3 regions of the Bradyrhizobium sp. AZCC 2262 genome follow, and region 3 is predicted to be linked to each of the others. Evidence: predicted binding sites of a transcription regulator. Region 3 holds the regulator's gene; each other region holds the start of a gene.
What was found. The regulator LexA, encoded in region 3, represses DNA repair genes until DNA is damaged. The targets are predictions, from matches to a motif close to TGTTCNNNNTGTGTTCNG.
Positions count from the first base shown of each region.

Region 1: the regulator LexA is predicted to act here: its motif matches at 2,947-2,964, upstream of V1283_RS39815 (helicase-related protein).
Region 2: the regulator LexA is predicted to act here: its motif matches at 1,489-1,506, upstream of V1283_RS22200 (ImuA family protein).

Region 1 is NZ_JAZHRT010000001.1:8,484,605-8,489,342, reverse strand. It holds gene V1283_RS39815 (helicase-related protein) at 1-2,773, opposite strand, end outside; gene V1283_RS39810 (DUF3108 domain-containing protein) at 3,305-4,138, opposite strand; gene rpmB (50S ribosomal protein L28) at 4,616-4,738, shown strand, end outside.
Region 2 is NZ_JAZHRT010000001.1:4,650,853-4,655,590, reverse strand. It holds gene V1283_RS22210 (UdgX family uracil-DNA binding protein) at 1-147, opposite strand, end outside; gene V1283_RS22205 (putative DNA modification/repair radical SAM protein) at 170-1,408, opposite strand; gene V1283_RS22200 (ImuA family protein) at 1,570-2,364, shown strand; gene V1283_RS22195 (Y-family DNA polymerase) at 2,255-3,976, shown strand; gene V1283_RS22190 (error-prone DNA polymerase) at 3,973-4,738, shown strand, end outside.
Region 3 is NZ_JAZHRT010000001.1:3,924,470-3,929,207, reverse strand. It holds gene V1283_RS18725 (ComEC/Rec2 family competence protein) at 1-1,438, shown strand, start outside; gene V1283_RS18720 (hypothetical protein) at 1,507-1,788, opposite strand; gene V1283_RS18715 (hypothetical protein) at 1,826-2,242, opposite strand; gene lexA (transcriptional repressor LexA) at 2,466-3,167, opposite strand; gene V1283_RS18705 (molybdopterin molybdotransferase MoeA) at 3,381-4,592, opposite strand; gene V1283_RS18700 (HAD-IA family hydrolase) at 4,706-4,738, opposite strand, start outside.

The DNA of each region.
Region 1 (4,738 bases), 4.6 Mb from region 3:
CCGCCGGCTGTTCCGCAGCCGCTTCGGCGACCGGGGCTTCTGTGGCAGCAGGCTCTGCTGGAGCTTCGACGGATGCGGCCTCGACTGGAGCCGCGGGTTCTTCCACGGCAATCGGCGTGACGCTGGGCAGCAGCGATGCCGACGGCGCGGGATCGCCTGACATGGGCAGGTCGGCGGCGGCTTCTTCCGCCGGCGTCTGCACCGTTGTCTCTGCCGCTGTCTCCATCGTCGTCTCGGCGCTCGCCTCGACCGGCGGCGTCTCGGTGGAGACCGTCTCGACAACGACCTCGGGCGCGGGCTTCGGCGGCAGCGGCGGGCGCTTGTCCATGCGATAGCCGAGCGCACGCAGGATCGAGGCGAAATCTTCGCCGGCAGATCCGGTGAGCGAGGTCATCGCCTGCGTCACCACAAAACCGCGGCCGTCGAACGCGCCGGTCGGCTTTTCGCCGGGCGAAGACTCGCGCCAGGCCAGCGCGGGCCGAATGAGATCGGCGAGCCGCTCCAGAATATCGACGCGCACCGCGCGCTCGCCGCACTGGCGATAGCCGAGCACGCGATAGGCATCACGATGCAACGCCTTGTCGACCGGGAACGAGGTGCGCCCCGAACTCGCCAGATGCTGCGCGCCAGAGAGCGCGGACATGTCGACATTGTCCTGCTTCTCGGCCCACAGCAGCGACGCCAGCGCGCGCGCCGCGGGCTTCAAGAGCCCAGGGAAATAGATGTGATAGGCGCCGAAGCGCACGCCATACTTACGCAGCGTCGCGCGCGAGGCCTGGTCGAGATCCTTCATCTCGGCGGAAATTTTTGCGCGCTCCAGCACGCCGAGCGCTTCCACCAGTTGGAACGCAATGCCGCGCCCGATGCCGGTGATGTCCTCGGCCTTCGACAAGCCGAACAGCGGCCCCAGCAGTTTTTCGATATGCGTCTTCAGCCACAGATCGAGCCGCGTCTGCACGGCCTCGCGCGGCGCGCCGGAGAGGCGATCGTCGGCAATGATGCGCAATCGCGGATGCAGCGCGTCTTCGGCGGCGACGAGCTTTGCGACCGCGTCGCCGGTCCAGCGGATAGTGCCATCGGAGGTCAGCACGAACTGATCGTCGGGCGCTGCGCTCAGCTTCGTGGCGCGCGCATCGATCTCGCTCGCCAGCACCTGCTGGGCGGCGGCCTGCAATGCTTTCGCATCCGAGCCGGCTTCCGCCGCATCGGGTGCAAAGGTAAATCCATCGAGCCGGCCGATCGCGTGGCCTTCCACAATCACTTCGCCGGTCTTGCCAATTTCCGTATTCAAAACACTGTTCTCCCGCAGGCGGCGCATCAATACACTGGTACGGCGGTCAACGAAACGCTCCGTAAGCCGTTCATGCAGCGCATCGGATAATTTATTTTCGATCTCCCGCGTCATCCCCTGCCAGTGGTCGGGGTCGGACAGCCAGTCCGGGCGGTTGGCGACGAAGGTCCAGGTGCGGATTTGCGCGATCCGGCCCGACAGCGTGTCGATATCGCCGGTGACGCGGTCGGCCTGGTCGACCTGGGCGGCGAACCATGCGTCAGGTATGCGGCCCCTTTTCATCAGGAATGCATAAAGCGTGGTCACGAGCTCAGCGTGGGCCGCGGGCGCCAGCCGGCGGTAATCCGGGATCTGGCAGGCGTCCCACAGCCGTTCCACGGCTGACGCACCGTGGGCCATGTCCCTCACCTCGCCGTCGCGCGCGGCGTGATCGAGCACGCGCTGGTCTTCCGCGATCGGCGCACGGGTCAAGGCCTCGTGGCCGGGCGGCAGCGCCAGCGACACCTGCAGCGCGCCGAGCGAAGAAAAGTCCAGTTTTGCGTTGCGCCACTGCAGCATTTTGACGCTGTCAAAGGTGTGGTTCTGCAGCGCGTTCACCAGCTCCGGCTCGAACGGCGCGCAGCGCCCCGTGGTGCCGAAAGTACCGTTGCGCGTGGCGCGCCCCGCGCGGCCCGCGATCTGCGCGAACTCCGATGGGTTGAGCCGTCGGAACTGATAGCCGTCGTATTTGCGGTCCGAGGCAAACGCGACATGATCGACGTCGAGGTTCAGCCCCATGCCCACCGCGTCGGTGGCGACGAGATAATCGACGTCGCCGTTCTGGAACATCGCCACCTGCGCATTGCGTGTGCGGGGTGAGAGCGAGCCCAATACGACTGCCGCGCCGCCGTGCTGCCGGCGGATCAATTCGGCGATGGCGTAGACTTCATCGGCCGAGAACGCGACGATCGCGGTACGTCTGGGTTGGCGCGTGATCTTGCGGTCGCCGGCGAATTCGAGCTGCGACAGCCGCGGCCGGGTGATGATGGACGCGCCGGGCAGCAGCCGCTCGATGATCGGGCGCATGGTGGCAGCGCCCAGCAGCAGCGTCTCGTCGCGGCCGCGGCGATGCAGGATGCGATCGGTGAACACATGCCCGCGCTCGAGATCGGCCGCGATCTGGATTTCATCGACGGCGAGAAAACTCACATCGAGATCGCGCGGCATCGCCTCGACGGTCGACACCCAGTAGCGCGGATTCTTCGGCTTGATCTTCTCCTCGCCGGTGACGAGCGCGACGCTGTCGGCGCCCGCCCGATCCGCGATCTTGTTGTAGACCTCGCGCGCGAGCAGCCGCAGCGGCAGGCCGATCACGCCCGACGAATGCCCCAGCATCCGCTCGATGGCGAGATGCGTCTTGCCGGTGTTGGTCGGCCCGAGCACGGCGGTGACGCCGGCGCCGGGCGCGCGATCATTCGCGAACGTGGAAGGAGAGAAAGCCATTATGTGCAGGTGTTTCTATTATGTGCCGATCGTCATTGCGAGCCAACGGGCTAGCGTAAACGCTTCGCGTTTGTCGCAGGCAATGACGGGGAAACTCAGAACTTCGTCCTTTGGCACCATCTGCGCCGATTCTGTTTCACTTTGCGACGGTGATGCGGTCGCGGCTTAAGGTCTGGAACGAGTCTGGAACGAAACGCGCCCGAATCGCTGACTCCTCCCGAGACCCGATACGTTCACCGCAACATCTCGCGCTGAGGCGTTCGGGGCGGCACTAGATCAAGTTTGGACGGGCTCCACAAGCGGCGGTTTGGCGGTGAAATCCTTAAAGGCCGGAGTCGAATCAGAAGTGGTCAAGAGTCAACAGGATTCCGCAAACTCTCGCCGTCGTCCCTGCGAACGCAGGGACCCACAACCACAGGCGCTCATTGGTTGGCGCCGGCAGCAACTCCGAGTCCCTCGATCAGCACGGCCGCGGCGTATGGGTCCCTGCTTTCGCAGGGACGACGGCAGATCGCAGGCGCCAGCCGTCCCCTACTGCGTCTTCGCCACCCTCGGCGGCGCTGCCGTCGTCACAAACGACGTCGCTTCCAGCATCGCCGGTCCGAACGGTGTCGGGATGGTCATGCGGAAGGGAACCAGGACGCGGGTTCCCGCGATCGGCACGAAGGCGATCTCGATCCGGCGTTCGGTGGCGAGGTATTTGATCACCGGGCGATCGGGGATGTAGCCCGCGACCGGCATGAAGTAGATGGCGCAGACCAGCGCCGGCCCGTGATAGCCCCGCTCGGCCCTCACCGTCTCCATGCGCTTGTAATCGAGCTTGAGGTCGTAGCGCATCCGCCCGTCGAAAATCCCGGTGCCGGTGCGGCAGGAGTCCGGGCTCAGCACCTCGCCATTCCCCGGCACGCGCAGCATCGAGCCGGTCATGGGATCGAGCACGCCCTTGCGGTGCGCGTCGGTGACGACGATGCGGTCGGGATCGACCGGCGGCAGCGGATCGATCGAAAAATCCTTCACATTGCCGTTAGCCAGCACCAGGCGGATGGTTTCGGACTTCTTCTGCGTCGTGGTGGTGGCGGTATAGGCATTCGGCACCAGTGCGCCGTTGACGATGCGGCCCTGGCTGGCGCCGGAACCCGTGCCGCCGGAAAACGCCTTCAACAGGCCCGCGGTGCCGCCTTGCGCGGAGGCCGCAAACGCGTCGTCGCCGATTTCGATGGTCCAGGCCCCCTTGCCGACCGGGATGCCGGCCAGCGTCGCCTCATACTGCGCATCCAGCCGCCCCTGTGCGGAAGCCGCCTGCGGCGCCAGCGCGAGGCACGCGGCGGCGCACAGGCTGAAAACGAGCCCGTTTCCTGCGAACAAGGTTTGGGGCCGAATGGCGTACGGGGTAGTCAATTCCTGCAGGTCCCGGGATCGGCGCGAGCTGATGTTCATTTAGGCAGAAATATCCGGCAAACAACGCATGTTTTCGCGAGAACACGCGTCAATCGGACCCAGCTTGCGGTCGCATCCTGCGGCCCGGGCCCACAATCGCGAAAGCCATGGTGTCGGCGGGGATTGCGCCCTTTGTAAGGAGGGTTTTTCATAGCGTTTTGCGAAGCTTGCCCCCGGACTCGATCCCGGGATGGCCTTCCGGTTCGCATCAGGAAACCGCGTCGGAACAAGCCAGTTTGAGGCCCGGAATCGGGCTTTTGGCGGCGTGGGCCGGGCCCAAAAACCTTGACGGTTTGCCCCACTCCCCCTATACGACCGCAGTTCCTGGAAATGGACGCGATTTTGGACCCCCGCGCGCACCGCGTGACGCGCTTGCCTATGGCGGGGATGGAAGAGGATTTTGTAATGTCCCGGCGCTGCGAACTGACGGCCAAGGGCCCCCAGGTGGGCCACAAGGTGAGCCACTCGAACATCAAGACCAAGCGGCGCTTCCTGCCGAACCTGGTCAACGTCACCTTCATCTCGGAC
Region 2 (4,738 bases), 730 kb from region 3:
CGGTGGCGTCGGCGCGAACAGTTCCGGCGCATCTCCCGCCACGCGCCATATCACGTCGGACGGTTTTACATCGTTCAGCGCCAACGCGCGGGCCGCTTTGCGCCAGCCATCGAAATCGGTTTCGCTGTCGAGGGTGGTGTGGTGCATGTTTCTCCTCCTCGCAATGACGTCAAAACCCAAATCCCAATTGCGTCGCCTTCGGCTTGAATCTTTCCGCCAGCCCCGCGCCATCGAGCAGATGCGGCGAGGGGCGGTGATCGCTGAGCACGATGAACGGCAGCGTCCTCTTCTGGGGGATATGCAGCCGCACCAGGTCGGCCAAGCGGATCGAGGTCAGGCGGCGCGTGGCGATGATGCGGTCGACAGCCCTGGTGCCGAAGCCGGGCACGCGCAATAGATCCTCGCGGCTTGCGGTTGCGACATCGAGCGGGAAGCGGTCGCGGTGGCGCAGCGCCCAGGCCAGTTTCGGATCGATGTCGAGCGGCAGCATGCCGGCGGTCTCCTCGACGATCTCGCCAGCGTCAAAACCGTAAAACCGCATCAGCCAGTCAGCCTGGTAGAGCCGGTGCTCGCGAAGCAGCGGCGGGGGAACGAGTGGCAGCGCGCGGCTGGCGTCGGGGATCGGGCTGAAGGCCGAATAATAGACTCGCTTGAGCCGGTAGGAGCCGTAGAGATTGGCGCTGGTATCGAGGATGGTTTTGTCGCTGGCGGTATCAGCGCCGATGATCATCTGCGTGCTCTGCCCGGCGGGGGCGAAGCGCGGCGGCTTTGCTTGCGTTGCGGCCAGGTTGTTCTCCTGCGCCTCGTCGAGCTTCAGCCGCAACCGGCCCATGGTGCGACGGATCGCGCGCACGTCCTTTTCCGGCGCAAATTTGGCGAGGCTGTTCTCCAGTGGCATTTCGATGTTGATGCTGAGGCGGTCGGCATATTTGCCGGCCTCCGCGATCAGCGCATCGTCGGCCTCCGGAATGGTCTTGAGATGAATGTAGCCGCGGAAGTGATGCTCCTCGCGCAGTTTTCGCGCGACAGAAACCACTTGCTCCATGGTGTAGTCGGCGCTGCGGATGATGCCGGAGGAGAGAAACAATCCCTCGATGTAGTTGCGGCGATAGAAGTCGATCGTCAGCTTCACCACCTCGTCGACGGTGAAGCGCGCCCGCGGCACGTTCGAAGAAGTGCGGTTGACGCAATATAAGCAATCGTAATTGCAGGCGTTGGTGAGCAGTACCTTCAACAGCGAGATGCAGCGTCCGTCCGGCGCGTAGGAATGGCAGATGCCCATGCCCGGCGCGGTCGAGCCGAGGCCCTTGCCGTCACTGGAATCCCGCTTTTCTGTCCCTGAGGAAGCGCAGGAAGCATCGTATTTCGCAGCATCCGCCAGGATTTCCAGCTTACGTTGCACGTCCATCCCAAGATCCCTTTGATTCCACTCATGAATCGTCAAAGTGTCGATCCCGATTGACTCTGCCGGGCCGGTTAGCTTTATATTAGAACATATCATGAACAAATGAGCCAGCCGCGGGTTCATAGGAAAAAGCGGTAAAGGCCAAAATTTCCGAGGAGCGGGGCATGAGCACCGCACGTACAAGCACGCTTGCAACTTTGCGCGGAAGCATCGAGCGCCTGGAGACGCATGGCGATGCGCATGACCTCAACAAGGTCGCGCTCGGCCATGCGGCAGCGGATTCTGTGCTGTGCGGCGGGCTTGCGGTCGCAGCGGTGCATGAAGTGTTCGCCGAGGGCCATCAGAGCGCGGCGGCCACGGGCTTCATCGCAGGACTTTCGGGAAGGGTATCGCCGCGCCGGCCGCTGGTCTGGGTACGACAGGATTTTTCGGAAATTGAATCCGGCGCGCTGTCGATGAGCGGGCTTTGCGAATTGGGTCTCGATCCGCGGTTACTGGTGACCGTGCGCGCCGCCGACACCGACGCCGCGTTGCGGACCGCCGCCGACGCGCTGGCCTGCGATGCGCTCGGCGCCGTCGTGCTGGAAGTCTGGGGGCAGGCGCGCCAGCTCGATCTCGTCGCCAGCCGCAAGCTCACATTGGCCGCGGCAGCCTCCGGCGTCACCGCCTTGCTGCTGCGGATGGCGGCGGAGCCGCGGCCCTCGACCGCGGAAACCCGATGGATCGTGCGCGCGGCGCATTCGCCGCCGTCTACGCCCTGGCACGCCTGGGGCGCGCCTGTTTTCGACGCGCAACTGGTTCGTAACCGTCATGGCCCGGTCGGCCGCTGGATCATGGAATGGAAATGTGATGAGTGCCTCTTCAGCGAACCGGCGTCGTATCCTCAGCCTGTGGCTGCCACGCCTGCCCATCGACCGCATCAAGCGGCGGCTTATGCAGGCCAGCGCCGCGCAAGCTGAAAATTCCAAAACAGTTGCGAGCCACGCTGCTTGCAATACGAACGGTGCGCCCCCTCTCCCGCTTGCGGGGGAGGGTTGGGGTGGGGATGCGATCCGACCTCCCCCGCAAGCGGGAGAGGTGACTCAAACCTTCCCCAGCGTCGTCGTTGCCAAGCAGCATAACGCTATCCTGATCCATTCGCTCGACGATCTGGCCGTACAGGCCGGCCTCTCGATCGGCCTGCCACTCGCCAATGCCCGCGCGATCTGCCCCGAATTGACGGTGTTCGACGCCGACGAGGTCGCCGACCGCAAGATGCTCGAAGACATCGCCGACTGGTGCGACCGCTTTACCCCATTGGTGGCGCTCGATCCGCCGCATGGGCTCTATCTCGACATCACCGGCTGCGCCCATCTGTTCGGCGGCGAGCGCGCGCTGCTGCAGATCGTGAGCGGCGCGCTGAGCCGCCGCGGCTTTGCCGTCAGCGCCGCGATCGCCTCGACCTCGATCTGCGCCCGGACCCTGACGCGGCATGGTGCGGGACAAATCATTGCCGATGGCGAGGAGGCGGAGGCCGTCAGCCCGCTGCCGGTCTCCACGCTCGGCGCCGGTGACGCCATCACCGGCGGCCTGCGCCGTGCGGGGTTAAAGACCATCGGCGACGTCGCCTCGCGCGGGCGCCACGAAATCACGGCACGGTTCGGCGCCGGCTTCACCACATTATTGGAGCAGGCGCTGGGCGAGGGCGATGCGCCGATCAGCCCCCGAAAACCGCCGCCGGATTACATCGTCGAAAAACGCTTTCCCGAACCGGTCGCCACCGACACCGTGATCGCAATGAACCTGTCCGCGCTCGCTGCCATGCTGGTCACGGCGATGGACAAACAGGGCAAGGGCGCGCGGCGGCTGGAAGCCAGTTTTTTTCGCACCGACGGCGCGGTGCGCACGATCTCGGTCGATACCGGCCGTCCGGTGACGAAGGCTGATATGATCGACCGCCTGTTTCGCGAGCGGCTCGATGCGCTCAACGATCCCCTCGATCCCGGCTTCGGCTTCGATCTGATCAGGTTGTCCGCCAGCCGCACCGAAATCGTGGTGCAACAGCAGCGCGATCTCGACGCCAATGTCCATGACAATGATCAACTGGCCGCGCTGATCGATCGCATCGCCGCGCGCATCGGGGGCAAGCGCGTGGTCGTTCATCTGCCGCAGGATACCCACATCCCTGAAAGCGCCGTGTTGGCCGTAACAGCGCAGCACCATCTGGCGGCCGCAGCGCAGGCGGCTTGGCCGGAGCGTATCGAAAGCGAACCGCCGCTGCGGCCGTTGCGGCTGTTCGAAAAACCGGAGCCCATCAAGGTGCCGTTTGCAACGGTGCCTGATGGTCCGCCGCATCAGTTCACCTGGCGCCGCGTGACGCATGCGGTGGTGCGGGTGGAGGGCCCCGAACGCATCGCCATGGAATGGTGGAAGCAAAACGGCGACGGCCCGACGCGGGATTATTTTCGCATCGAGGACGAGGCGGGACTTCGTTTCTGGATCTTTCGCGACGGGCTCTATGAAAGCGAGCTGGCAGACGCGGAAGGCGAGCCCGCGCCGGTCAGATGGTTCGTGCACGGGCTGTTCGCATGAAAAACCTTGCGAACATTCCCGGTTATGCCGAAATCGGCATCACCACCAATTTCTCGTTCCTGCGCGGCGGTTCCGATCCGCGCGCCTATGTGCATCAGGCCAGTGAACTCGGCATTCCCGTCATCGGCATCGCCGACCACAACACGCTGGCCGGCGTGGTGCGCGCCTGGAAGGAACTGGATAACCCCGAGGTCACGCATAAGCCAAAACTCCTGATCGGCACGCGGCTCGTCTTCATCGACGGCACGCCCGACATCCTGGTCTATCCGCGTGACCGCACAGCCTATGGCCGGCTCTGCCAGTTGCTCACCCGCGGCAAGCGCGGCGACGACATCACGCGGATCGAGAAGGGCGAATGCCATCTTAAGCTCGATGATCTGCTTGAATTCGCCGAGGGCCAGCTTCTGGTGCTGGCGCTGCCGCATCGTTTCGACGCGGCGAATGCGCAAGAAATTCTGCGGCAACTGAACAACAGCCGCGCCGATGGCGTCTGGCTTGCCGCAAGCCTGCTCTACCGCGGCGATGACAAGCGTCGGCTGGCCCGGCTGCATCGGCTGGCGCTGGCCGCTAAAGTGCCGCTGCTGGCGACCAACGAGGTGCTGTACCATCATCCCGCGCGCCGCCCGCTGCAGGACGTGCTCACCTGTATCCGCGAGAAGACGACGATTGACGCCATCGGCAGGCGGCTCGAGGCCAATGCCGAGCGGTACCTCAAGCTGCCCCACGAAATGGCGCGGCTGTTTCGCGATATTCCGGAAGCCA
Region 3 (4,738 bases):
TCAACCGGTGAACGACGCGATGTTCATCTCGGGTCTCGGCCATGTACTCTCGATCTCCGGCTATCACATGGCCGTCGTCGCCGGCGTCGTGTTCTTTGCGGTGCGGGCGCTGCTGGCGCTGTTTCCCGCGCTCACGGTCGGCTACGCCATCAAGAAATGGTCGGCGGTGGCGGCGTTCGCGGCCGCCGCGTTCTATCTGCTGCTGTCCGGGGCGGAAGTGGCGACGCAGCGCTCGTTCTTCATGACGGCCGTGGTGCTGATCGCGGTCATGGTCGATCGCCGGGCGATCACGTTTCGCACGCTCGCGGTCGCGGCCCTGATCGTGCTGGCGGTCGCGCCGGAAGCGCTGGTGCATCCGAGTTTTCAGATGTCGTTCGCCGCCACGCTCGGCCTGGTGGCGCTGGTGCAGATCGGCATGCCGTGCCTGTTCGCGACGGCAGATCATACCGCAACCGCGCGAGCTGCGCTGTGGGGTGGCCGCGAGGTCACAATGCTGCTGCTGGCATCGCTGGTCGCGGGGCTTGCGACCATGCCGTACGCGGCCTTTCACTTCCACCGGGTCACGCCCTATGGCGTGCTGGCCAATCTCGCGGCGATGCCGGTGGTGTCAGCGGTCGTGATGCCGGCGGGCCTGCTCGGTCTCGTCGCGATGCCGTTCGGCTTCGATCGCCTGTTCTGGGCGATCATGGGCGTCGGCATCGACTGGATGATTTCCGTAACCCAATGGGTCGCGGCGTTGCCTGGCGCGGTCGGCCGGGTGCCGGCGTTCGGCATCGGCCCGCTGATTGTGGCCAGTCTCGGCATCATCCTGCTCGGCCTGTTGCGAACGCCGCTGCGCTGGTCGGGCGCCGTGCTGGTGCTGGTAGCGGCGCTGTGGGCGGCGAGGGTGCCGCAGCCGGACATCCTCATCTCCGCCGACGGCCGCCATGTCGGCGTCCGCGGGCAGGATGGCCTGCTGCATCTGATGCATGCGGCCAAAGGCTCCCGCGATGTCTTCCTGCTGAAGGAGTGGCTGGCGGCGGATGCGGACGCGCGAACGGCGGCTGACGCGTCGCTCACCGCAGGCGTCTCATGCGACGACCTTGGCTGCGTGATGCAAACCGGCGGCGGCCTGATCGCGCAGGCGCACAAGCCCGAGGCGCTGGCGGACGATTGCGAGCGTGCGGCGCTCATTGTGACCATGCGGCAGGCGCCCGCTTCATGCACGGCTTCCGTCATAAATGCCGAACGGCTGCGGCGGCAGGGCGCGATGGCGTTGCGGCAAGGCCGTGAGGGATTTGTCGTCGAGGCGGCAAAACCGAGGGGCATCGACCGCCCGTGGTCGCCGGCCATCGCCGACGAGAGCGAGGCAGACACCACCGTGCTTGCGCCGCGAGTGGTGCCGCCGCGCGCCGTCGACGCCACCCCCGCCGAGGCCGACCTTCAGGCGGAGGAGTAGGCGAAACATAGCGTTTTCGAGCGAAGTGGAAGCCGGTTCGCGTAAAGAAAACGCGTCAAGACAAAAAACTAGTGCTCGTCGAGCGAGGGACTTGAGGGGTGGGCCGGTATTTCGAAAGCGCCGAGGTGGAATTCCTCGGGCGCGTCGGGGGTCGACGGCAGGTTGACCAGCGTGAACGACGCCTCGGGGAATTGCCGCCAGATCGCGAGATCTTCGGCCGTGATGGTGAGCCAGCCGTACCGGAACATGTACCGTCCGGGTTCCGTGACGCGACCGGCTCTTTGCCATGTGACTTTGTTGACCACCGACCGCCCCTCGGTGCCGAGTTTCTCACAAAACCATATCAGCATGATCCGCCGGCATAAACCGGCGGATCAAGCGCGTCGTCTAACCGGTCACGATGGATTCGGCCGGTGGCGCTTCCGTCACCTTCGCCGCACGTTCGCCCTCGGTCACAGGCAATTGCAGCACGGTCGCGCGCTGGCCTTCGCAAAGCTGCGTCACCAGCACATGGCTTCCGTCGGGAAATTCGATCGCGTCATGGTGGCGATCGGACACTTCGGGCTCGATCTGGTTGAACTTGGCGACCCGCCAGTCGGTGGTTCGCGTCCAGATCCACCGGTTGTCGTATCGGACGTCCTGGGCGAACGCCAGTTCGGTGCCGGGAAGCATGCAGACCGCCACTGCCGGCTCGCGTTCCGACGCAAAGCCGCGGGTCGATGTACCGCGGAATGTCGTGGTGATCAGCGTCTCGCCGACCTGGGCAGGCCGCGTCTTCACCGCATGCAGGCTATAGTCACACATCGGATGGCTCCCTCGTTTGAGATAGCGGACCCGTGTCTGGAAGGAGGCACCGGCCTCTATCAGAGCTGACTTGGCGCACAGCGTTTTCTTGCTTCTGGGCAATTCTGCGACTGGCGCACTACGTCTAAATCACAAACGCGCTAACGCGGCTTGGTTCCAGGCGCGCACAAAAAACCCTCGCCGAAGGCCGGGGCGTCGCAGTCGTGTCCGCAAAGCCAGCCGGTCAGTATTTGCGGTAAAGCCCGATCAATTTGCCCTGAATCCGGACCCGGTTCGGCGGCAGGATGCGGACTTCGTAGGCAGCATTGGCGGGCTCCAGCGCGATCGAGGCGCCGCGGCGGCGGAAGCGCTTTAGCGTGGCTTCCTCCTCGTCGATCAGCGCCACCACGATGTCGCCGGTGTCGGCGGTCTCATTGCGCTGGATCAGCGCCATGTCGCCGTCGAGAATGCCGGCGTCGATCATGGAATCGCCGCGCACTTCGAGCGCGTAGTGCTCGCCGGAGCCGAGCATGTCAGGCGGCACGCTGATGGTGTGGCTGCGGGTCTGCAGCGCCTCGATCGGCGTACCGGCGGCGATCCGGCCCATCACGGGGACGGCGACCGGGCGATTGCCATCGTCCTCGGTAGTCGGCGCGCTCACCGTGCGCTTGCCGAGCGTGCCTTCGATGACGCTCGGCGTGAAGCCGCGGCGGCCGTTGCCGGCGGCTGCCAGCTCCGGCAGCTTGATGACTTCGATGGCGCGGGCGCGGTTGGGCAGGCGGCGGATGAAGCCGCGCTCTTCCAGCGCCGTAATCAGGCGGTGGATTCCGGATTTCGAGCGCAGGTCGAGCGCATCCTTCATCTCGTCGAAGGAGGGCGGTACGCCGGCCTCTTTCAGCCGTTCATTAATGAAACGCAGAAGTTCGTACTGTTTGCGCGTAAGCATCGCGAGCATTCCCCCGGTTGGCACAAATCTTTCGGTCCCGAATCTCTGGGGTCCATCACGAGAGTCCCCAAAACTCCCAGTCATAGACACTAGCAGTCGAAACAAATCATGAACGGACACTATATGTTCGATATGTGTTCCGCAACCACTTAATTTCAGGTGAACGCGTCGCGGCTTCGGCCCAAGACCACCTTTACAGGCACGCTCAGGACGTCATTCCGGCAGCCGGAGCAGCTCGCAAGGCGAACCCTTTGCGGCAGCCGGCGCGAACGGCGGACGTATCACAAGTGCCCGTGCCGCAGCGAGATTCCCGAGCAGCGATGAATCCTGGAGATTCACCGGCACCGCGATCAGCGTGCCGTCCTCGCGCGCTTCGAGGCGTGCGCGAAGATAGTCTTCGCGCTGGTCGTTGGCGGCGAGATCGCGCCCCAACAGGGCGCTTTCGCGCCGGTGATGGATTGTGTCGCGGCCCGACAGCGCACGAATCAACGGGACCAGAAACAGGAAACCGCAGACATAGGAAGAGACGGGATTGCCGGGCAGGCCGATCACGCGCATCGTGCCGAGCCTGCCATGCATCATCGGCTTGCCGGGCCGCATGGCTATGCGCCAGAACGCCATGGTCGTGCCCTCGGCCTCCAGCGACTGTTTGACGAGGTCGTGGTCGCCGACCGAGGCGCCGCCCATGGTGATCAGGATATCCGCGTCCGCCTCGCGCGCACGGCGGATGCCTTGCGTGGTGGCGGGGACCGTGTCGGCGGCGATTCCGAGATCGACGACCTCGGCGCCCTCGGCGCGCGCCAGCGCCCGCAAGCCGTAGCCGTTGGAATAGACGATCTGGCCAGGGCCGGGGATCTCGCCCGGCATCACCAACTCGTCGCCGGTGCCGAGGACCGCGACTTTCGGGCGGCGGTGCACCGCAAGCTCCGGATAGTTCATGCCGGCGGCGAGCGACAGATCGCGGTCGGCGAGGCGGCGTCCGCGATTGAGCAAAACATCGCCCTCGCGGAAATCGACGCCGGCGGGCCGGATATGCCGCCCCGCAACGGCGGCTTCCGTGATGGTGATCTGATCGCCGTCGACGCCGGTATCCTCCTGGATGATGACGGCGTCGGCGCCATCAGGGATCACGCCGCCGGTGAAGATCCGCACCGCTTCGCCTCGGCCTACCTTCCGCTCGAACGGGCGGCCGGCGGCGACCTCGCCGATCACCTTCAGCCGCACCGAGAGATCGGGGGAATCCGCCGCGCGCACCGCGTAGCCGTCCATCGCCGACATCGCCTGCGGCGGCTGCGTCCGCCGTGCCGCGACGTCGCGCGCCAGCACGCGATGAAAGGCATCGTCGAGCGCGATCATTTCCTCGGGCAGGGGGACCGCGCCGGCAAGGATCGCAGCAAGCGCATCGGCGACAGGCATCAAGGCCACGGGCAGACCTCCAGGAGCATGATCCGGAAAGGTGGACACCGGTTTTCCGAATAGATTATGCTCAAATCAAAGGGATAGAGCGGGATGACGGTTCGAAGCAACGTCATCGCGCTCTAAACTTCAAGTGCGGTCAGTGCCCTTGCCAC